4 regions of the Tropicibacter sp. S64 genome follow, and region 1 is predicted to be linked to each of the others. Evidence: riboswitches for the same ligand, from Rfam matches in the RefSeq annotation. Region 1 holds a riboswitch; each other region holds the start of a gene.
The links. Region 1 has a riboswitch for cobalamin ahead of ACP159_RS24870 (CbtB domain-containing protein). Riboswitches for the same ligand answer to the same signal wherever they lie in the genome.

Region 2: it holds a riboswitch for cobalamin, as region 1 does, so the genes downstream of both, ACP159_RS07005 (hypothetical protein) here and ACP159_RS24870 (CbtB domain-containing protein) in region 1, are expected to answer to the same signal.
Region 3: it holds a riboswitch for cobalamin, as region 1 does, so the genes downstream of both, ACP159_RS08180 (TonB-dependent receptor plug domain-containing protein) here and ACP159_RS24870 (CbtB domain-containing protein) in region 1, are expected to answer to the same signal.
Region 4: it holds a riboswitch for cobalamin, as region 1 does, so the genes downstream of both, ACP159_RS17320 (CbtB domain-containing protein) here and ACP159_RS24870 (CbtB domain-containing protein) in region 1, are expected to answer to the same signal.

What each region holds. Positions count from the first base shown of each region.
Region 1 covers NZ_JBNAGK010000025.1:18,534-23,786, forward strand. The annotation lists gene ACP159_RS24855 (cobyrinate a,c-diamide synthase) at 1-9, shown strand, start outside; gene cobA (uroporphyrinogen-III C-methyltransferase) at 6-722, shown strand; partial or broken gene ACP159_RS24865 (DUF1636 family protein) at 719-1,018, shown strand; cobalamin riboswitch at 1,116-1,328, shown strand; gene ACP159_RS24870 (CbtB domain-containing protein) at 1,367-1,540, shown strand; gene ACP159_RS24875 (CbtA family protein) at 1,558-2,286, shown strand; gene cobF (precorrin-6A synthase (deacetylating)) at 2,345-3,112, shown strand; gene ACP159_RS24885 (class I SAM-dependent methyltransferase) at 3,199-3,945, opposite strand; gene ACP159_RS24890 (ABC transporter substrate-binding protein) at 4,070-5,200, shown strand; gene ACP159_RS24895 (FecCD family ABC transporter permease) at 5,243-5,253, shown strand, end outside.
Region 2 covers NZ_JBNAGK010000003.1:266,967-272,219, reverse strand. The annotation lists gene ACP159_RS07015 (LytTR family DNA-binding domain-containing protein) at 1-64, shown strand, start outside; gene lipB (lipoyl(octanoyl) transferase LipB) at 69-746, shown strand; gene ACP159_RS07005 (hypothetical protein) at 865-1,167, opposite strand; cobalamin riboswitch at 1,313-1,485, opposite strand; gene ACP159_RS07000 (hypothetical protein) at 1,548-1,757, opposite strand; gene ctaD (cytochrome c oxidase subunit I) at 2,079-3,752, shown strand; gene ACP159_RS06990 (DUF2244 domain-containing protein) at 3,810-4,340, shown strand; gene ACP159_RS06985 (hypothetical protein) at 4,367-5,253, shown strand, end outside.
Region 3 covers NZ_JBNAGK010000004.1:121,177-126,429, reverse strand. The annotation lists gene ACP159_RS08185 (ABC transporter substrate-binding protein) at 1-688, opposite strand, end outside; gene ACP159_RS08180 (TonB-dependent receptor plug domain-containing protein) at 675-2,540, opposite strand; cobalamin riboswitch at 2,689-2,874, opposite strand; gene ACP159_RS08175 (hypothetical protein) at 3,864-4,259, opposite strand; gene ACP159_RS08170 (S24 family peptidase) at 4,288-4,956, opposite strand; gene ACP159_RS08165 (hypothetical protein) at 5,064-5,253, shown strand, end outside.
Region 4 covers NZ_JBNAGK010000011.1:20,103-25,355, reverse strand. The annotation lists gene ACP159_RS17335 (cytochrome c-type biogenesis protein) at 1-426, shown strand, start outside; gene ccmI (c-type cytochrome biogenesis protein CcmI) at 423-1,559, shown strand; gene ACP159_RS17325 (histidine phosphatase family protein) at 1,560-2,102, opposite strand; cobalamin riboswitch at 2,138-2,269, shown strand; gene ACP159_RS17320 (CbtB domain-containing protein) at 2,292-2,504, shown strand; gene ACP159_RS17315 (CbtA family protein) at 2,514-3,224, shown strand; gene ACP159_RS17310 (class I SAM-dependent methyltransferase) at 3,448-4,074, opposite strand; gene ACP159_RS17305 (protein-disulfide reductase DsbD family protein) at 4,142-5,253, opposite strand, start outside.

The DNA.
Region 1 (5,253 bases):
ACCGCATGACGCACCTCGTCAGCTTTGTCAGTTCCGGCCCGGGCGATCCCGAGCTTCTGACGCTCAAGGCCGTGGACCGGCTCAAACGCGCCGACGCGGTGCTTTTCGACGATCTGTCCTCCGGGCCGATTCTCAGCCATGTGCGCAGCGGCGCCGACCTGATCGCCGTGGGCAAACGCGCCGGACGCCCCTCTCCCAAACAGGATCATGTGAGCCGGTTGCTGGTGGACTATGCGCGGCAGGACCAGCAGGTGGTCCGGCTCAAATCCGGCGACAGCGGTCTCTTTGGCCGGCTGGAGGAAGAGATCACGGCGCTGCGCGACGCGGGCATTCCCTACGAGATCATTCCCGGCGTGCCCTCGGCCTGCGCCGCGGCCGCCGCCGCCGGCATTCCGCTGACCCGGCGACTGACCGCGCGCCGGGTGCAGTTCGTCACCGGCCATGACGTGACCGGGCAGTTGCCCGAGGACGTGAACCTGGCTGCGCTCGCGGACCCGGGTGCGACCACGGTGGTGTTCATGGGCAAACGGACCTTTCCCGGACTTCTGGACCTGCTGCGCGACGCGGGCCTGCCCGACAACACGCCGGCGATCCTGGCCGAGGGGGTCAGCACCCCTGTCCAGCGTATCGAGCGTCACACGGTGAAATCCCTGGCAGACCGATTGGCCAGTGAGATCAGCGACCGGCCCGCCGTGATCCTTTACGGACCGCTTGCGACATGACCTGCCCGACGGTCACGATCTGCCGCAGTTGCCCGCTGGGCCAGTCGGATTTCGCCGAGCGCCTGCAGGCCCGGCTGGGGACAAATGCCCGCGTGGCGACCCGCGACTGCATGTCCGGCTGCGCACGCCCCTCGACCGTGGCGATCCGCGCACCGGGCAAGACAGCTTACCTGTTTGGCGATCTGTCCCCGGATGCGATTCCGCTGATCGAAACCTTCCTGCAGCACTACGCGGCCTCGCCCACGGGCGATTTCAGGGACGCGCGCGTTCTGGGCGATCTGCGCGTCAAGGCGATAGCCCGCATTCCGGGCTCACCAAAGTCGCAACCCGGCGATTCCACGTCGCTCTGCGCCTTCGGAAAACGGGTTTTTCTATTGACTGTCAGAGCGTTGCAAAGCCATATTCACGTGTGGCGTTCCGGCCCTTCGGGGTCGGTACAAATGGGAACAGGGAAGCCGGAACACGGCAAAGCCCCGACCGCCCCCGCGACTGTATGCGGCGAGCTCCTTTCGAAAACCCACTGCCGGAGCGGCAACGCTCGGTGGGAAGGGGAAAGGCAAGCAATGACCCGTGAGTCAGGAGACCGGCCACAAGACCTGAAACCGTAACGGCCGTCGGGTGTGACGGCCAAGGAGCAAAAAACCATGTCTCAACTCATCGCCAACCGCCGTGCGCGGGTTCCATCCGACACGCTCGGCATTGTCTTTGCAACGCTTCTGGGCCTGGGGATCGTTTTCCTGGCAGGTCATGCGCAATCGGCTGCCCTGCATGACGCGGCGCACGATATCCGTCACGGCACCGGCTTCCCCTGCCACTGACGAACATCTGACACTTGATGAACATTCGTATGCTGACCGGCGGACTGATCGCCGGCTGTGCCACCGGTATTCTCGCGGGGGCGCTGCATTTCGCGTTCCTGCAAGATATCATCCTGCAAGCCGAACTCTATGAATCGGGCGAACTCGTCCATGCTGCCGGCGCCGAACCGGAGGCGCTTCACGGCGCGGGCGAAGCCCGTGAACACACGCACGAGGCCGAAGCCCATGAGCACACGCACGCAGGTGCAACCGGGACGTTCACCCGAAATGCGCTGACGCTGCTCTTTGCCTGCCTGATCTATTCCGGCTATGGCCTCGTCATGGCCGCAGTCTTTCAGGCCATACGCGGGCGGGGCCAGGCAATCACCCCTGTCCAGGGGGTGCTCTGGGGACTTGCGGGGTTCGCGGTATTCCAGATGGCTCCGGCGATGGGCCTGTCACCGAACCTGCCGGGAACAGTCTCGGAAGACATCGACCTGCGCCAGTCCTGGTGGTTTGCCACGATCGCCGCGACGGGGATCGGCCTCGCGCTGATCTTCCTGCGTCCCACATGGGTCAGGATCGCCCTGGGAGCCGTGCTGATTGCCATACCACATGTGATCGGCGCACCGCAGCTTTCGGACTTCTTCGGGGTCGCGCCCCCGGAACTGTCCGCTCTATTCGCGACCAGGGTGATCGGCGTCAGCTTTGTCTGCTGGGCGGTTCTGGGCACGGCGGTCGCGCGGTTGACGGAGCCGGGACAGTGAGACAAAGGCCCCGGGCGGGCGATCCGCGTGTCCGGGGCCCTCTCGGGGGATGAAGATCATGGATGACCTCTGGCTTGTCGGCATCGGCACGGGCAGCCCCTCGCATATAACGCTCGCCGGGGTGAACGCGTTGCGGGACGCCGCGCTGATCCTCGTCCCCCGCAAGGGCGCCGAGAAGGACGACCTTGCAGAAATCCGCCATCGCATCATTGCCGAAACCGGATCGAAAGCCCGCATCGTGCATTTCGAATACCCTGTCCGGGACGCGGAGTTGCCCTATCAGGAGCGGGTGAAACACTGGCATGACGAAATCGCCCGCCGTTGGCAGGCCGCTCTCGCCGACGTCGATGTGACAGGTCCAGTGGCTCTGCTGGTCTGGGGCGATCCGTCCCTTTACGACAGCACCCTGCGTATCGCCGAGCGGCTCGATCCGGCGCCCCGAGTGCGCGTGATCCCCGGCATTACCGCCATACAGGCCCTGACAGCCGCGCATGCCATTCCCTTGAACAGTGTCAACGGCGCGGTGACGATCACCACCGGCCTTCGGCTGCGAACGGACGGACTTCCGACCAACGCCGAAACTATCGTCGTCATGCTGGATGGGCTTTGCACCTTCCGGGACCTGGCACCCGAGGGCTGGTACATCTGGTGGGGCGCTTACCTGGGATCGGACCAGCAGATTCTGGCCAAGGGCGCATTGCCGGAGGTCGCGGACAGGATCGTCCGCCTTCGCGCGGACGCGCGCAGGCGGCACGGCTGGATCATGGACAGCTACATCCTGAAACGCGTGGAAGGATCGCTGCGAAACCCGGCCCAGGATCATTGACCGCGTGCGGATGAAAGTCGGGAGCCAAGCCTGCCAGATCGGGACCACTCCTTGGCGCCCGCATCAAAGCCCGACTTTGCTTCGGGTCACGGGCGCCTGGCGCTGATCGCGTAGCGGTGTTCGGATTGGCGGAGCAGGACCTTGCGCCAGCCCAGTTGCCGCGCCTGAGCCCGGTGGATGCGCCCCAAACGCCGGTCGATGCAAATGTCTGTAAACCCGGCCTGTGCCAGCAGCGCCGCCACCTGATCGGCCCGCGCACCATTGGCGAAATACACCTGTCGCAAGATGCGATGGTGTCTGGCCGTAACGCCGTGATCGGTGATTTGCCGTTGCCCGAACAGCCGCGCCACCCAGCCCTTGGTCACGAAATCCCCGTCCACCACCAGCACCTGACCGCCCGGGGCAAGCACCCTGTACCACTCGGCAAAGGCCGCCGCCGGGTCGACCAGCGTCCACACGAGGTGCCGCGTCACGATCACATCCATGCTGCTCGAAGGCAGCATCGTCCGCTCGGCATCCGCCTGCAGGAAGGTCACGCCCGGCAGCTTGGCGCGCGCACGATCCAGCATCGGCTGGGCCCAGTCCAATCCGGTGACCTCGAACCCCATCTGCATGCAAAGCCGCGCGATTTCGCCCGTTCCCGATGCAAGGTCCAGCAAGCGCCGCCCCTGCGCCTCCCCCAGATGACGGCGAAACAGAGCCGCCCAAGCCGCCATTTCCGCGCCGTTGGCGATCTTGTGGCCCGGGTCGTTGTCAAAGGTCGCGGCCCGGTCCGACCAGTATTCGCGGATCTCGTCTCGGATGTCTCGGTTCGTCTGTCTCGGAGAGATCATGGAGGCACTCCTCAGTTGGCGAAGGCAGGTTTCTTTTAGTCGACAAATTTTGTCAACTTATATATTGACTCTTTTTGTCGGATATTTCATCCCAAGGCGCAGAAACGGAACAGAGGACGCGAACATGACCTTTTCCCACTTGCTTGGCGCCACGGCGCTGGCCATCCTGCCGACGTTTGTGCTGGCGGACCCGATCACCGTCACCGACATCACCGGGCGCGAGGTTACGCTGGACGGCCCCGCCGACCGGGTGATCCTTGGCGAAGGGCGGCAGATCTTTTTCGCCGCCGTTCTGGATGGCGAAGACCCGTTTGCCCGCGTCGTCGGCTGGCGCGACGACCTGCTTCAGGCCTCCCCCGAAAGCTATGCGCTCTATGCCGAGAAGTTCCCGCAGATTGCCGACATCCCGACCTTTGGCGGCTTCAAGGACGGGACCTTCGACATCGAACAGGCGGTCGCGCTGGACCCAGACGTGATGATCCTCAACCTCGAAGCCAAGGCCGCAACGGATGAGGCCGGGTATGAAGAGAAACTGGCCAAGGTCGGCATCCCGATCGTCTATGTCGACTTCCGCGAGAAGCCGTTCGAGCACACCGCCCAGTCGATGCAGATCATCGGGCAACTCTTCGGGAAGGAAGACCGCGCCGCCGAGTTCAACGCCTTCTACGAAGCCCAGATCGCCCGCGTGACCGATGTGATCGCGGCGCAGGAAGACCTCGACCGCCCGCTGGTCTTCGTCGAGCGTGCAGGTGGCTATTCCGAGGACTGCTGCATGTCCTTCGGACACGGCAATTTTGGCACTTTCGTCGAATTGGCCGGGGGGCAGAACATGGCAAAGCCCTTCATCCCCGGAACCTTCGGCACGATCAACGCCGAACAGGTGATCGCGTCGGACCCCGACCAGATCGTCGTCACGGGTGGCAACTGGGAGGCTTATGTTCCCGGCGGCGCATGGGTCGGCGTCGGGCCCGGCTCGGATCAGGCAGAGGCGCGCAGAAAGCTGGCCGCACTGATGCAGCGTCCCGGCTTCACCGGCGTCAAGGCGGTGGAAAACGGCGACGTCCACGCGATCTGGCACCAGTTCTACAACAACCCTTACAGTTTTGTTGCCGTGCAGCGGCTGGCCACGTGGCTGCACCCGGACCTCTTCCCCGATCTCGATCCCGAGGCGACGCTGGCCGAGCTGCACGACCGCTTCCTGCCGGTGGACTATCACCCCGGCTACTGGGTCTCGCTCGACGCGGCCACCAACTGAGCCTGCCGGCGGCCTCGCGCCGCCGGACCTACCGGAGCCCCCATGACGACCCT
Region 2 (5,253 bases), on a different contig from region 1:
CGAGATCCCGGTGAGCCGGGCCAATGTGGCGAAGATCAGGGAGGCGGGGCTGCTGCCCCGATAGGCCGATGGTGGACTGGAAGATCAGCGACGGGCTGACGGATTACGACACGGCGCTGGCCTTCATGGAAGCGCGCGCCGAGGCAATTGCGAAGGGCGAGGCGGAGGAATGCGTCTGGCTGCTGGAGCATCCGCCCCTCTACACCGCCGGGACCAGCGCGAAGCGTGAAGACCTGCGCGAGCCGGACCGCTTTCCGGTCCATGAGACCCGGCGCGGCGGACAGTATACTTACCACGGCCCCGGCCAGCGCGTCGTCTATGTCATGCTCGACCTGAACCGGCGCGGGCGGGACGTGCGCTGCTTCGTGCGCGATCTCGAAGCCTGGGTGATCGCGACCCTGGGCGAGTTTGGCCTGACGGGGCATATCCGCGACGGGCGTGTCGGCGTTTGGATCGAACGGCCGGACCGGCCCCTGACGCCGTCCGGCCTGCAAGCCGAGGACAAGATCGCCGCCATCGGCATCCGCCTGCGCCGCTGGGTGAGCTTTCACGGGATTTCGATCAACGTGGAACCGGACCTGACGCATTTCGACGGAATCGTGCCCTGCGGGATCACCGAGTACGGCGTGACCTCGCTGGTCGATCTCGGGCTGCCGGTCGGCATGGATGATCTCGACGTGGCGCTCAGGCGGCAGTTCGATCTGGTCATGGAAACCCGGGCCGCCGCGTGCGGGCGCGCCGGGTGAAAACATTCCGGTGAAAGTTTCGGCCGGGGCTTCGCCCCATCGCCCATTGGGCGAGTCCCCGGGTATTCGAGGACCGAAGCAGCCCCGGGCGCGGCCTGTTTCGGCCTTGGATGCCGGCCTAGATGGACATCCGGCGCGTGCGGGCGCCGCCGCGTCGTTTCGCCTTGGGCAGGGCGAGGGTCAGAGGTTTCAGCGGATACTTCAGCGAGTCGCGGAGCAGCCGGCAGAAGACGGCGATGGCCGGGTCGGATTCGATGAAATCCAGGGCGGCAAGATAGGCGCGCACCGCCTCGTATTCGTAGTCGGCCTCGGCCGGGAGCGCCCCGAGCCATTGCATGTAGCCCATCTGACCCAGTTCGCGGGCCCGGTCCGTGGAGATGCCCTGGGCCATGAGCCCGTTGAGAGTTCTTGCGATCAGCATTGCGCCCTCCGCGCGATGTCTTGGACGGAGAGCTGGGACAGGGTGTCGCACACGGGTTGGCCGCGCCGGTTACCTCCTGCCCGAGGCACCCCGCCCGGGTTGCGTTGCCGCCCCTTGCGGAGCGTGTCCCGCCGGATGGCGGGGCGACAGCAGGTTTCCTGACTCGCGGCTCTGCGCGGTGCGTCCCTTCCCGGCCCGAGAGCCAGTGGTTTCGACGCATCGCTTGCCGCTTACAGTTGCGGGGGCAGTCCCGGCCTTGGACCTTCTGGTCCGCACCGGAGTTCCCTTTTCAGACCACGCCGAAGCGCGGTCACTGTCTGGAGGGAGTGTGCCAGAGCTGCGCGACCGCCGCAAGGTGCTAGGCGTCGCCGGTGGTCGGTTCAGCGCCGGGCGCGGGCACCGAACACATGGAAGAGGATCGTCTCGCGGGACAGGCCATGCGCCGCAAGCTCTTGGTCGGACAGCGCTTTGAGCCGCGCGACCTCGTCCGAGAGCGCCCGGCTGCGGCGATCGAACGGGGTTTCGAACAGCCGCGCGAGACGGGCGGAAAGCGTCGGACGCGGGGTGAGGCTGGTGTCGAGCAGGGCCATGGTCAGGGTTCCGGTTCAGGCGTTTCGGGCAGATGCCGGGACTGTGCCGGATCCTGTCCCGCCGGGGCAGTCCGGAAAGCCTGACCAAAGCCCGGTTCGAGGGTCCGGAATACCCGACCGGCGCGCGGATTCGCCCCGTTTTGCCGACGGAATGCCCCTGCGACATCGCTTCAAGGGGGTGCGACAATGTTATTTGATCTGCGTCAAATTCCTCCATTGCCCGCCCCTGCCTCACATTCTAAAACGCGAAAGGGAGACGCATGCGACGGGGGATTCCCCCCGGCGGGCTGCGTTTATCGAGAGATTATCAGGAGGCACACAATGGCAGACGCCGCCATTCACGGCCACGACCACCACGACGACCGCGGGTTCTTCACCCGCTGGTTCATGTCGACGAACCACAAGGACATCGGGATTCTGTACCTGATCGTCTCGGCGTTCGCAGGTCTCGTGTCCGTCATCTTCACCGTTTACATGCGACTCGAGCTCATGGAGCCGGGCGTTCAATACATGTGCCTTGAAGGCTGGCGCCTGACGGCCGCCGCGGCGGGCGAATGTACCCCCAACGGCCACCTGTGGAACGTGATGATCACGGGCCACGGCATCCTGATGATGTTCTTCGTCGTCATTCCCGCGCTCTTCGGCGGCTTCGGCAACTACTTCATGCCGCTGCAGATCGGTGCGCCGGACATGGCCTTCCCGCGGATGAACAACCTGTCGTTCTGGCTCTATGTCGCCGGCACCTCGCTGGCGATCCTCTCGGTCTTCTCGCCGGGTGGCAACAACCAGCTCGGTTCGGGCGTCGGCTGGGTGCTCTACCCGCCGCTGTCGACCTCCGAGGGCGGCTACTCCATGGACCTCGCGATCTTCGCGGTGCACGTCTCGGGTGCCTCCTCGATCCTCGGCGCGATCAACATGATCACCACCTTCCTGAACATGCGCACCCCGGGCATGACCCTGTTCAAGGTCCCGCTGTTCTCCTGGTCGATCTTCGTGACCTCCTGGCTGATCCTGCTCTCGCTGCCGGTCCTGGCAGGCGCGATCACCATGCTGCTGACCGACCGCAACTTCGGCACCACCTTCTTCCAGCCCGGCGGCGGCGGTGACCCGATCCTCTACCAGCACATCCTGTGGTTCTTCGGCCACCCGGAAGTGTACATCGTGATCCTGCCGGGCTTCGGCATCATCTCCCACGTGATCGCCACCTTCAGCCGAAAGCCGGTCTTCGGCTACCTGCCGATGGTCTGGGCGATCATTGCGATCGGCGCGCTCGGCTTCGTCGTGTGGGCACACCACATGTACACCGTCGGCATGTCCCTGACCCAGCAGTCCTACTTCATGCTGGCCACCATGGTCATCGCGGTGCCCACCGGCGTGAAGGTGTTCAGCTGGATCGCCACCATGTGGGGCGGCTCCATCGACCTCAAGGCACCGATGCTCTGGGCTTTCGGCTTCCTGTTCCTCTTCACCGTCGGCGGCGTGACCGGCGTGGTGCTGAGCCAGGCGGGCGTCGACCGGGCCTACCACGACACCTACTACGTGGTTGCACACTTCCACTACGTGATGTCGCTCGGTGCCGTCTTCGCGATCTTCGCAGGGGTCTACTTCTACTTCCCGAAGATGTCGGGCCGGATGTATTCCGAGCCGCTCGCGAAACTGCACTTCTGGATGATGTTCATCGGTGCGAACCTGACCTTCTTCCCGCAGCACTTCCTGGGCCGTCAGGGCATGCCGCGCCGCTACATCGACTACCCGGACGCCTTCGCGACCTGGAACTACGTGTCGAGCTGGGGTGCGTTCCTGTCCTTCGCCTCCTTCCTGCTGTTCTTCGGAATCATGTTCCATGCCCTGACCCGCGGTGCGCGCGTCACGGCGAACAACCCCTGGAACGAATGGGCCGACACCCTCGAGTGGACCCTGCCCTCGCCGCCGCCGGAGCACACCTTCGAGCAGCTGCCGAAGCAGGAAGACTGGGACAAGGGCCACGCGCACTAAACCCCGGGACCTTCTGAAAAACCCGAAAGGCCCCGCTGGATCAGCGGGGCCTTTTCCATGAGACGACCCGATCGCCCGCGCCACACCGTCAAGACCATGCCCCACACCTGGACCGAAACCTCTTCTCAAAGCGCCGAGCTGCGCGCCTGGCCGCACAACTCCCTCTCGCCCGAGGGCTTCTCCGCGATGATCCTGAGCTTCTTCCTCTTCGCGTCGATCCCGCTCTACGGGCTTCTCGGAACGGTCCTGCTCTGGGGACTGCTGCCGTTCATGCTCGCTGCCACCGCCGCGCTCTACTACGCGCTGCGCCGCAATGCGAAGGACCGCGATATCCTCGAAGTGCTGACCATCACCCAGGACAGCACACGGCTCACCCGCACCAACCCGAAAGGCGATCTGCAGGAGTGGCAGTGCAACAGCTATTGGGTCGAACCGAAGATGCACCCGACCGGCGGGCCGGTTCCGAACTACGTGACGCTCAAAGGGGGCGGGAGAGAGGTTGAGGTCGGCGCCTTTCTGAGCGAAGACGAACGCAAGGCGCTGTACGGCGAGCTTCACGACATGCTGCGGCGCATCGCCCGCCCCTGATTGAATCGCACCGGCAAGGACATCCCATGGCGCAGGCCCCCGCGACACCGAAGGCGCACCGCAGGCTCCTGCGCCTGCGCGCCGCCCTGTTTGGACCGCAGGCGGCGACGCGCTTTGCAAGGGCGGAGAGCGAGACGGCCGCGCTCGCCCTGCGCCGGCTGCCACTGCCCGAAACCCGGCGCGACTGCGTCGCCTTCCTCATCCCGCTGGTCGGCCCCGGCCCGGTCAAGGACTGGACGGCGGTAACGGACCGGCTGCAAACCACCCTGCAAAGCCTCCTCGACCAGGACGATCCCAACTGGCGTGCCGTGATCTGCTGCCAGGAGCGCCCGCCGCTGCCGGACGATCCACGCATTACCCACCTGCCCTTCACGGATAGCACGCCGGGCAACGACAAGTGGCGCAAACTCGCCGCCCTCTGCGACCACCTCGCCGCGATGGACCTGCCCACGGGCTACGTCATGAGCTTCGATGCGGACGACCTGCTGCGCCAGGGCACGGTGCGCGAGATGCTGGACCGGCAGGCTCCCGGCGGCTACCTGGTGGAAACCGGCTTCGTGATGGACCACGCCCGCGGCACCTACGCCCTCGCCGGTCCGCCAACCGCCACGATGCCGCTGCGAAAGCCGTTCTGGAAACTCTGCGGCTCCTGCGCCGCGTTGTCCCACGACCCGGCGCAAAGGGAAAGCGCCGCCTTCCTGAAAAGCATGACGGCGCACGAACACCGCATGTTCCCGTATCTCGCTGCACTGGCTGGCCGGACACTGACCCCGCTCCGCCGCCCCTCGGTCCTCTACATCCTGAACCACGGCGAGAATTTCGGCGCCCGGCGCGGCCGGGTCGGTTTCAAGACCCGCTTCGTGGACCGCTTCCGCATCACCGATCCGGCAACGCTCGAAACCCTCGACACCGA
Region 3 (5,253 bases), on a different contig from region 1:
CGCGGGCGGGGCTGGCGTAGGGCTGGCCGGTGAGGATCAGGTCGGGGTCCGCGAGGATCAGCGCTTCCAGAGGCAGGGCGCCGCCGAAGGGCATGCCGAGGTCTGCGGCGATATTCTCCAGCCCCGCCGCCGCGAGCAGGTCGCCGCCCAGCGTGTTGGTCCCGGCGGTGTTGCCGAGTGCGTAGTAGAGCGCGACGCGGGGATGAGGGCCGGGGGTGGCCCTGAGGGCCGCGAGCCGTGAGTCGAAGTCGGCCAGCAGGGTTTGCGCCCGGGCCTTGGCGTCCGGGCCGAGCAGGTCCCCCATGCGGGCGATGTTGCTGCGTGCCATGGCGAGGCTGTCCGCCGGGTCGAAGACCTCGACGCGGATGCCGAGCCGCTCCAGCATCTCCACCGTGGCGCGGGTGGTGTAGCGCCCGGCGAGGACGAGGTCCGGCTGATCCAGAACCACGCTTTCGGCGCTGCCGTCGTTGCGCGGAAAGGCCTGCGCCTTGTCGGCGTAGACCGAGCTGCGCGGATCGACGGAGAGAGAAGACAGCGAGGCGATCTGTGCCGGATTGCCCAGCAACAGCAGCGTCTGGTCGGTGCAGACGTTGAGCGAGACAACGCGCTGCGGCGTGTCGGCCGAGGCGGGCGAGGTCACGGCGACAAGCGCCGCCGCGACCCAGGCCCGGAGGTCAGAACGAGCCACGGACGCCAAAGAAGGCGGTACGGCCCATGGCGTTGTAATCCGCCGTGGTCTGATAGGACTCGTTCGTCAGGTTCTCGACCCGCAGGTACATCTCCGTGTTCGGCGCGATGTCGTAGGAGACGGAGGCGTTGACCAGCGTGTAATCGTCCATGTCCCGCGCCGGGAAGCCGTCCTGCGGGCGGTCGGCGAGGTGCTGGATGGTCAGGCCCATGCTCAGCGCATCGGTGATGTCGGCGGTCAGGCCGAGCGTGATGTCATGCTTGGGCGTGCGCGGCAGCGGGTTGCCGTTGGCGTCCTCGGTGTCCGAGTAGGTGTAGTTGCCGAAGACGGTGATCCGGTCGGTGGCCTGATATTCGCCGGACAGCTCGATGCCCCGGGTCTTCGACGTGCCGGGGATCTGGGCGTAGCCCGCGCCGACGAAGCCGATCAGGTCGTCGATCTCGGTGTAGAACAGCGTCGCGCGGGCAAAGCCGTTGGCGTAGCCGTGCTCCAGCCCGATCTCGAAGCTGCGGCTGGTTTCCTCGGTCAGCGACGCGTTGCCGTAGAGCTGGGAGTGCAGCTGGTACAGGGAGGGTGCGCGGAAGCCGTTGGCGATGGAGGCGCGCAGCACGGTCTCGTTGCCGAAGTCATAGGCCAGCGCAACGCGGCCGGACCAGAAGCCGCCGAACTCCGAGTGATCGTCGTGGCGGATGGAGCCGGTCAGCGAGAGCGCCTCGTTCGGCTGCCAGTTGGCCTCGGCGAAGATGCCGTTGGTGGTGACTTCCTTGTTGGTGTCCAGCAGCCGGGTGCCGAGGAAGGCGAATGTCACGGGGTCGAACAGCCATTCTTCCTCGGTGGTGCGGAAGCCCTCGCGGGTGTTGTCCGCGCCGAAGGAGAAGGACAGGCGCTCGTTCGGAGCCCAGTTGCCCTGATAGGCGACCTTTTTCCGAGTGCCCTGGAACGGATCGGTGCGGCCCGCAGAGGTGGAGGTGCGCTCGTGGGTGAGGTTGGTGTAGGACAGCTCGTTCTCCACCGCGCCGAGGTCGAATTGCGCGTAGAAGCGCATCGCCTTGGTCTGGGCGGTGAATTCCTGGTCGTAGGGCGCAAAGCCGTCGCCGCCGAAGGGGTCGAACTCGCCCTTGGCCTCGATCAGCAGGAGCGAGCCGCCAAGCCGGAGCCAGTCGGTCGCGTCGTAGTAGCCCTCGAGGGTCAACTGGGTGCCGGAGTATCCGTCCGGCTCGCTGCCTGCCGCGCTGGCGGAGATGCCCATGGTTTCCAGATGCGCCCCGGAGAAGGCGATGCCTGCCCGCTCGCCGGTGTGCGCGACGCTGAAGTTGGCGGATTTGGTGGCGTTGCCGCCCATCTCCACACCCCAGGTGCCGCGCGTGCCGGGCTCGCCCTCCGGGTCCAGCGTGGTGATGTTGATGACGCCGCCCACCGCTTCGGAGCCGTAGACCGCGGATTGCGAGCCCTTGAGCACCTCGATCCGGTCCACTGCGCCCATCGGCAGCACACCCCAGTTGAACTGGGTGGTGGTGATCGACGGATCGGTCACGTCGATGCCGTTGATGAGCACCGGCACATAGGCGCCGTCGAGGCCACGGATGCGGATGTTTGTCACCGAACCCGTGCCGCCGTTGGAGGAGACGCTCACACCTGGCACGGTGGCGAGGAAATCGGCGATGTTCGTGGTCGGCGCGACCTCCAGGTCTTCGCGGTTCACCACATCGACGGTGCTGCCGCTGTCCTTAAGAGCGATCGGCGTGTGGTTTGCGTAAAGCGTCAGGACGCCGAGATCGACGACCTCCGCCTGCGCGAGGCCGGCGTAAGAGATGAGGGCGAGGGCGGATGCGGAGAGCCTCAGGCGGGTCATGGCCGTGGTCCTTGGTCTTTGATGGGTCCGCAGGGAGGATGCGGAGCCGGGTGCGAATAATTCGGGGAAGAGCCTCTGGCGCTCCCTCGAACGGTGAGGGGATGCCACCACGCCGGAAAACCGTATCCGCCCGCGCGCCCCGCGCATGGGATGGGTGATCACCGTGGCAGGTCTCCTGGCTTGCGGGTCAGGGCGGTGTCCGGGCCTTCCCGGGGGCGAACCCCAGTGGCAGTTGCCGGAACCGCTCGCCGCTTACAGTTGCGGGGGCAGCCGCGGATTTGCACCGCGTTCCCTTTTACCCGGGCAGGCCCGGACCAAGGTGCGCCCCGCATACCGGGGGAGAGAGCCGAGTCGCAACGGGCTTGTTGGGGATAGCCGAAAAAGTGTGTAGGGAGACACATTCTTTTACAGTGAAGCCGGAAGAGGGCCTATGAGGGCGGAAGAAGGCGGAACGGCCTTATAAATATAAGGGTTTCACGGTGTAGCGGCGGGTTTTCGAGCGCGGCAGAGTGTTTTGCAGTAAGGCCGAAAATGGGGCGATTTGACGCGAGTCGTGTGGTTTTCGGGAAACAGGGCAAGGAAAACCGTGCGGGGCGTGAAACCCCTTTCAAATATGGTTCAAACGCGTGTTCGAGGGCGTGGAGCCGGGGTTGAGAGGGGCGATTTCAGGCTGCGGAACTGGGACCCAAGTCGCCCAGTTTGGTTTCAGGGTCCCAGAAAGGCATTGCAGCCATAAAAAACAAAGGCTTGGCGATTTCGACCTCGCCAAGCCTCGCTGTCGAACTGGGACCCGATTTTCAGGATTGTCGCCAGTCTGACACGCCGAAATCCGGACCATCCATGTCGGACCTGGCACCATCCAACGCGTTGACGTTCGGGTTGTAGTACCGGCGCATCTCGGTTGCTCCGGTCAGACCGCAGTGGCGGCATTTGCAGCGCGGGAGGATCTGATCGCGCAGAAGACATTCGGCCGCGGGTGGGTATGGGATTTCATTGGACCGTCGGCAGTGACGGCAAACGAAGTGCAGGGTGTTCACGTTAACCGGCCGTTTACTGTTCCGTGGGATGGTCGCTTCATGCGTAGAACATATAAAGAACACGAGTTGAAGACGGTCACCGTCACGATCTGGACGGGACAGACCGTTTCCATGTCCTGGCCGAAGGCAGAGGACTGTCCACCAGTGATGGTTTCGGCAGGGTATCGAGGTCGGCATTGCGATATTGCAGCGCCAATTGGTGTCGGCAGTGCACCACTAGAACCAGGGGCATAGAACAAACCATCTTGGCAAACCGCCTCTGGGACTTCCGTGCTACTTCCAGAGGTCAGAGCTTGATGCCCCTCCTTTCGCATATGGTAAACGTCGCGGTGACCTCTCCCTCCGACCCACCCAATGCGATCACCGAGAAGCCACGGCTCTGGGTGAGCATTCCGTAAAATGGCTTCCGGCCTGTATAGGCACCATAACTGTTCTTCGCGTTTACGAAGCCGCAAACCGTGATGATATGACCGTCCTGGGCAGCCTTGATGGTCCCAAACTCTGCACTGCTCGGGTCTTTCAACCTTTCCCGAACCTCGGATTTCACAGTTCGTTTCTCGAAGAAGCCAAGCTGATAACTGCCTTCATCGACACCAGACGATCCAGAGATGACCGCTACTCCGATCGCTCCCAAGACAGCGGCCACGCCGCCCATTGCGTAGAATGCACCAATATCCTGCAATACAATCTTCCCTCTGAAAAATGGCTCGTCACTTCCAAGTATGCCCCGACCAGATGACTTGGCCGAGGACGCTGGCGGCGATGTGGTTCATGTCGTCGCCAATGTAGTATTCCGGTGGGTATCGGTCCTGATCGGGGTTGTCGCTGCGGATGATGAGGGCCGCACCGGGGACAAGCTCCAGCCGCTTGATGCGGGTGCCATCTCCGGGCTGATTGAAGACGTAGACCTGCCCTGAGGTGATCGCGGTCTTTCGGCGGTCGATCATGACCAGGTCGCCGTCCGAGATCACCGGGGCCATGCTGTCGCCGCGCACGGTGATCAGGAAGCAGGTGTCCGGCCGGATACCGTTCTGCAAGAGCCAGTTCTGCGAGAAGGCGAGATGATCGACCGGATCGTCATCGAGGTTGATGTGACCATCGCCCGCCGCCGCGCTGGCCTCGAAGCGGGCCACGGTGGCGAAGCGTTCGCCGTCGATCTCTGAGGTTGGTTCGGTCGAGCGCGGTCTGCCTATATAGAATTCCAAATCGAGAGCATCACAAATTGTCTTCGCTCTCTCGATGTTTGGGACTGTGCGTTTGTCGTCAGTTCTCACCACGGCTCGCAAATATCCCTGCGGCCAACCCTGCGTGAGTTCAAAGCTGTTGATGTTCTGCTTCAGCTCGCCGAGGCGAGCCAGCACCATTTCAGCAAAGTCCATGGCGTCCCCGAAAAATGCAGTTGGGAGAATGCCCAATAAAGTTTTGTCTTGCAATTGGGCATATCCCTAACATACGGTTGGGCAAATGCCAAACAGAGAGTTGAGCAATGACGGAAGAGCAGATCATCACGGTGGGCGAGGCATACGCCGCACATGCAAGCGTCAAGCTGACAACCTTGGGTGTGTATGCAGCCAATGACGGAAAGTTCTTCGCTTCGCTTCGTGAGGGCCGGGAGTGCCGTCGCCTTACACGCCAGAAGGTCTCCAAGTGGTTTTCGGAGAACTGGCCCGAGGACC
Region 4 (5,253 bases), on a different contig from region 1:
GCGCAGGCTGTAGAGCCGGACGAGATCCTGGCCGACCCGGCGCTTGAGGCGCGCGCCCGCGTGATCTCCAAGCAGCTGCGCTGCGTGGTTTGCCAGAACCAGGACATCGACAGTTCCAACGCCGGGGTGGCGCGGGATTTGCGGCTGCTCGTACGTGAACGGCTGACCGCGGGCGACAGCAATGCGGAAGTGGTCGACTACATCCACGCGCGCTACGGAGATTTCGTCCTGTTGAAACCGCCGTTCACACGTCGGACCGTGGTGCTTTGGCTTGCGCCGCTGGTCCTGATTTTTGCAGCGGTGCTGACCGGGGGGCTCAGTCTTTCGCGGGCCCGACGCCGACGCACCGACGCGGCGCTCGATCCCGAAGACGAGGCGCGCATTGCAGCGGCCATGGACCGATACAAACAGGGAGGATCGGAATGATCTGGGGTATTTTCGCCATCATGGCGATTGCTGGTCTGACCATCGCGCTGTTTCCGATGCGCCGGGCAGGCATGGCACCGGTCTTGCGCGCCGACGCCGTGCCGGCGGTTCTGGTCGACCAGCTCGAAGAAATCGACCGCGACATGGCGCGGGGGCTGGTCTCTGCACCCGAAGCAGAGGCCGCAAGGCAGGAAATCCGCCGCCGCATGGCGCAGGTGCTGCGGCGCGCTGATCGGCAGACCGTCACGACGACAGGCGGGCGCGGCGCGCTGATCCTCGCGGCGGTGTTTGTCCCGGTCATGGCCTTTGGCTACTATTCGTTCGCCGGTGCGCCCGACGTGCCGGCTGTGGCCTTCGCCGACCGCGCCGACGAGCGCGCCGACACGCGACGGATCGCCGATTTGGCTGGGCAATTGCGCGAAAGGCTGAGGGCCGATCCCGACGGCGGCCCGACCGATGGCTGGATGTTGTTGGGCCAGACCTATGCGCGCATGGGACAATTCGACGAAGCCGTTACCGCCTTCCGGACGGCCTCTGGCCGTGACGACGCGGTTTCGGCGACATGGTCGATGCTGGCCGAGGCGATGATCCGGGCCAATGACGGAACCGTCACGCCGGACGCGGTGACCGCTTTGAACAGGGCGCTGACGCTGGACCTCTCGAACCCGGCGGCGGCGTTCTACCTTGCGATCGCGGACGCGCAGGCAGGAGAGGTCGGGGCAGCTCATGACCGCCTGACGGCGCGACTGGCCGAGACGCCGGGCTACCAGCCCTGGATGGACACCTATATTGCGCAGGCGAATGCATTCGCACAAACACTCGGCCGGGCGCCCATCGCGTCGCGTGCGCCTGTTGCCCGCAGCCCCAGTGCCGCCGATGTCGCCGCCGCACAGGAGATGAGCGAAGGCGACAGGGCGGTTTTCATACGGTCCATGGTGGATCGTCTGGCGACGCGGCTTGAGGATGAACCGGATGACGTGAACGGATGGCTCAGGCTGGCGAATGCCTATGGCGTGCTCCAAGAGATGGACAAGGCGCGGGACGCTTACCTTCGCGCGGATGCGCTGTTGCCCGAGGGCGATGCGCGCAAGGCAGAGGTCAGGGCAAGCATCGCACGTCTGGAAAACCCGTGATCAGTCCGGGTTACCGGGCCGCCATGTCCATCGTTGACCGTCGTGTACCAGGTGGATCGGGGCGAGAGGATGGATATCCAGCCGGAACCCGGCAATAGGCGGCAGGTCCAGCGCGCTGACAATGACTCCGCGCAGCACGGGCGGGGCCGCCAGAGCCACCACACGATCTGCCGACGAGGCCGCCATCTGGTCCAGCCAGGGTCGTACGGTCGCGCAGAGGTCTGTCAGGGAGGTACCCCCGCCGGGGCGAGCTTCGGGGTCACGGGTCCACAGTGACAGTGCCTCGGGATCGGTGGCGGCGACTTCGTCCAGGGTCATGTCTGTCCAGTGCCCGAAATCCTGCGCGCCGAGCGCCGCGCAGTCGTTTGGCTGCAATCCAAGCTCCAAGGCCAAGACACCGGTCCCTGGCGCGGTCTGGCAAGCACTGCCCCCAAGCCGGCCAGAGAGGGTACGTGCCCGCTGTACCTGCGCAGCGCTCATATCCGCGGCAAGGCGAAAGGGGTGATGCGCAGACATGGGCGCGGCAACGAGGATCAGGCGCATGGGGGGCTTTCGTACAGGCGAGGCAAGAAAATGTTGGCAGCTCGAGGCATTCTGGCCTATCGATCAGACACAGGGGAATACGGAAGCCGGTGAAAATCCGGCACGGTCGCGCCACTGTGATCGCGCAAGCGTAAGTCAGACACGGATCCCTGGAAAATACTCATGACGCGTCATCAGAAGGAGTACCAAATGACTGTCGCAACCCGTCCCGCCGTTTCGAGCGATCTTCCCGCCATCCCTATGCGGGACATTGCCCCTTGGGCGATCCTGGCCGCGCTGCTGGCTGTCCTGCTGGTCTATTTCGTTGGTGCAGAGCAGGGCGCATGGTCTGTTTTCGCCGGGACCGACGTGCACGAATTCGTGCACGATGCGCGCCACCTTCTTGGCTTTCCCTGCCACTAAGTTACAGCGATGACTCGTCTTCTTGTGCTCGGCCTTCTGGCCGGGCTGTTGGCGTCCGTGGTGACGTTCGGCGTGGCGCGACTTGTCGGTGAACCTGCGCTGGACGCGGCCATCGCGATGGAAACCACCGACAGCCACACACACGCGACAGATACGCCGGATCTTTCCGATACCGGCGGCATGTCGCGCCATTTGCAGGCTGGTCCTGGATTGTTCGTCGGTCTCGCCGCCGTGGGCGTGGCCCTGGGCGGGATCCTGGCAATCAGCTTTGCCGTGGCGCGGGGGCGGATCCTGCATGGATCGACACGGGCCACGGTGGCCTGGATCACGGCGTTGGGCTTTGCCGCGGTGATCGTCGTTCCCATGCTGAAGTTTCCGGGAAATCCGCCAGCAGTTGGCAACCCCGAAACGATCGGGGCGCGCACCCTGGCCTATTTCGCCTTTCTGGCGCTGTCGTTGGCAACCCTCGGGCCGGCTGTCTCGGCGGTGAAAGGGATCGCTTCGCGACGACGCAAGATGCTGATCGGGGCGGGGATCTACGCAGGGGTCATGTCCGGGGCAGCGATCCTGTTGCCCTCGTTCCACGAGGTGGACCCGGCCTTTCCGCGCGATCTGCTCTGGCAGTTCCGGGCATCGACATTGGCGGTGCAGGCAACGCTGTGGGCCAGCACGGGGATCGCCTTTGGCTGGCTGGTCGAACGGTTCGGCCAATCCATTTGACGGGAGGTGTACAGATATCGGCACGGTGACGTTCAGAAAGTAACCTTCACGTTCGGTGCTTGCGGCGGAATTCCGGCGCGACCAAAGCGTTGCCAGATCAGCGAGTTGTTTCCCGATGTCAGGGCCGCAACTGGCCGTCCGCACGCGCGACTGGCCAAGACGCGTGGTTTGCGCGCAAGGCAGAGGTTCAGGCAATACTGGCGCAACTCGGGGGAGACTGAGGTCAGCCGACCCGACGGATCAGGCTAAATTGAAAAGCTTGCTCCGCGCCTTTCGGGGTTTGGTGGAGGTGGCGGCGATGCGCCACCGGCGCGAAACTGTCTGCCAAAAGCACCGCGATATTCTCGGGGCTGTAGCGGACGACCGGCAGGCCGCTGCACCGATCCGGTCCGTCCGGCGCAAAAGTGGCTATGATGGCATGGCCATCGATCCGGACGGCGCGTGTCAAGCTCTCGATATAGGCGGCTCTGTCGGCGGGGTCGGTGAGAAAGTGGAATACCGCCCTGTCATGCCACAGGTCGTACTGTCGCGTCGGCGACCAGGTGGTGATGTCTTTACACAGCCAGGTCAAGCTGCCCCCTGCGGGCCCCAGCCGGTCTCGCGCGGCATCCAAGGCCACTTGCGACAGGTCCAAAATCGTCACGTCGCGCAGCCCCATCGCCAGCACGGCGTCCGTGAAACGGGACATGCCGCCGCCTATGTCGATCACCGACGCGCCTCTGGGAATTCCGGCCATCCGAATTAGGTCGAGCGAAACTGTCGGATCGTCCTGATGCCAGCTCAGGCTGGTCTCGGGCGTCTTGCCGTAGACGGTGTCCCAGTGTTCTTTTCGATCGACTGACATGGCCATGCCCACTGACGCGGATCTGCAGACCAACTAAAGGTCCAACATATTCCATATACATAATGTTTAAATGTCAGTTCGGCAAGGTTGCCCGATCGAGAGCCTTCAGCACGGATCGGTCCGTCAGGATTTCCGACAGGACGATACCCTCTGGCGCGCCCGGTCCATAGACGACGTTGAAGGGGATGCCGTAACGGTCGAAGCTTTCGAGATAGCGCGCAATCGACTCGTCCGGGCGCGTCCAGTCGGCCTGCATGAGGGTGATGCCGTCAGCGGACAGCGCCGTGCGCACCGGGTCGCGTTCCAGCACCAGGGCTTTGTTGGCCTTGCAGGTCAGGCACCAATCCGCAGTGACATCGACAAAGACGACCTGCCCGCCCGACACCTGCCGCGCGATCTCGGCGCGGGCAAAGCTTTGCCAAGCCAGCGCGCTGCCGTCCGGCGCGGGGGAGGCGGCGGGCGTGGACACGAAGGGAGCGGCCACCAACGTCACAGCGACCAGAAGCGCCGCGCCAGACAGGCGCGGACCCGGTGACAGGCGGCTGAGCGACAGCAACCCGGTCACCGACAGCGCCAATGCCAGCACGATGAGCGCAGTCCACGGCCCGGCGACACCGCTCATGACCCAGACCAGCCACCCGAGCGTGGCCAACAGCATCAGCCCCAGAACCACCTTGACCAGCAGCATCCAGCGCCCGGGCTTCGGCAGGCACGTCACCACTCCTGGCCACGCCGCGACCAGCAGGTATGGCAGAGCCAGCCCCAGCCCCAGCGCGGTAAAGATCACGGCGATATCGAGACCCCGACCGGCCAGCGCAAAGGCTATGGCGGTGCCCAGCAGCGGCGCGGAACAGGGCGTGGCCATGACCGCCGCGAAAAGGCCTGTGGCAAAATCTCCGCCGCCGTTATTGGCCATCCATGTCTGGAGCCTGGACGGCAAGGAAATCTCGAACGCGCCCAGCAGGTTGCCGGAAAAAACCGTCATCACGACGATCAGACCTGCAAGGAAGACCGGGTTCTGGAATTGCAGACCCCAACCCACGGACACACCCGCCCATTTCAATCCGTAGAGTACCGCCGCAAGCGCCCACATGAAGGTGAGGACCCCGGCGGCGGCGGCAAGAAAACCGCGGCGGATGCGCGGGCGATCCTCTGAGCCGTGGCGCAGGACAGACGAGAACTTGA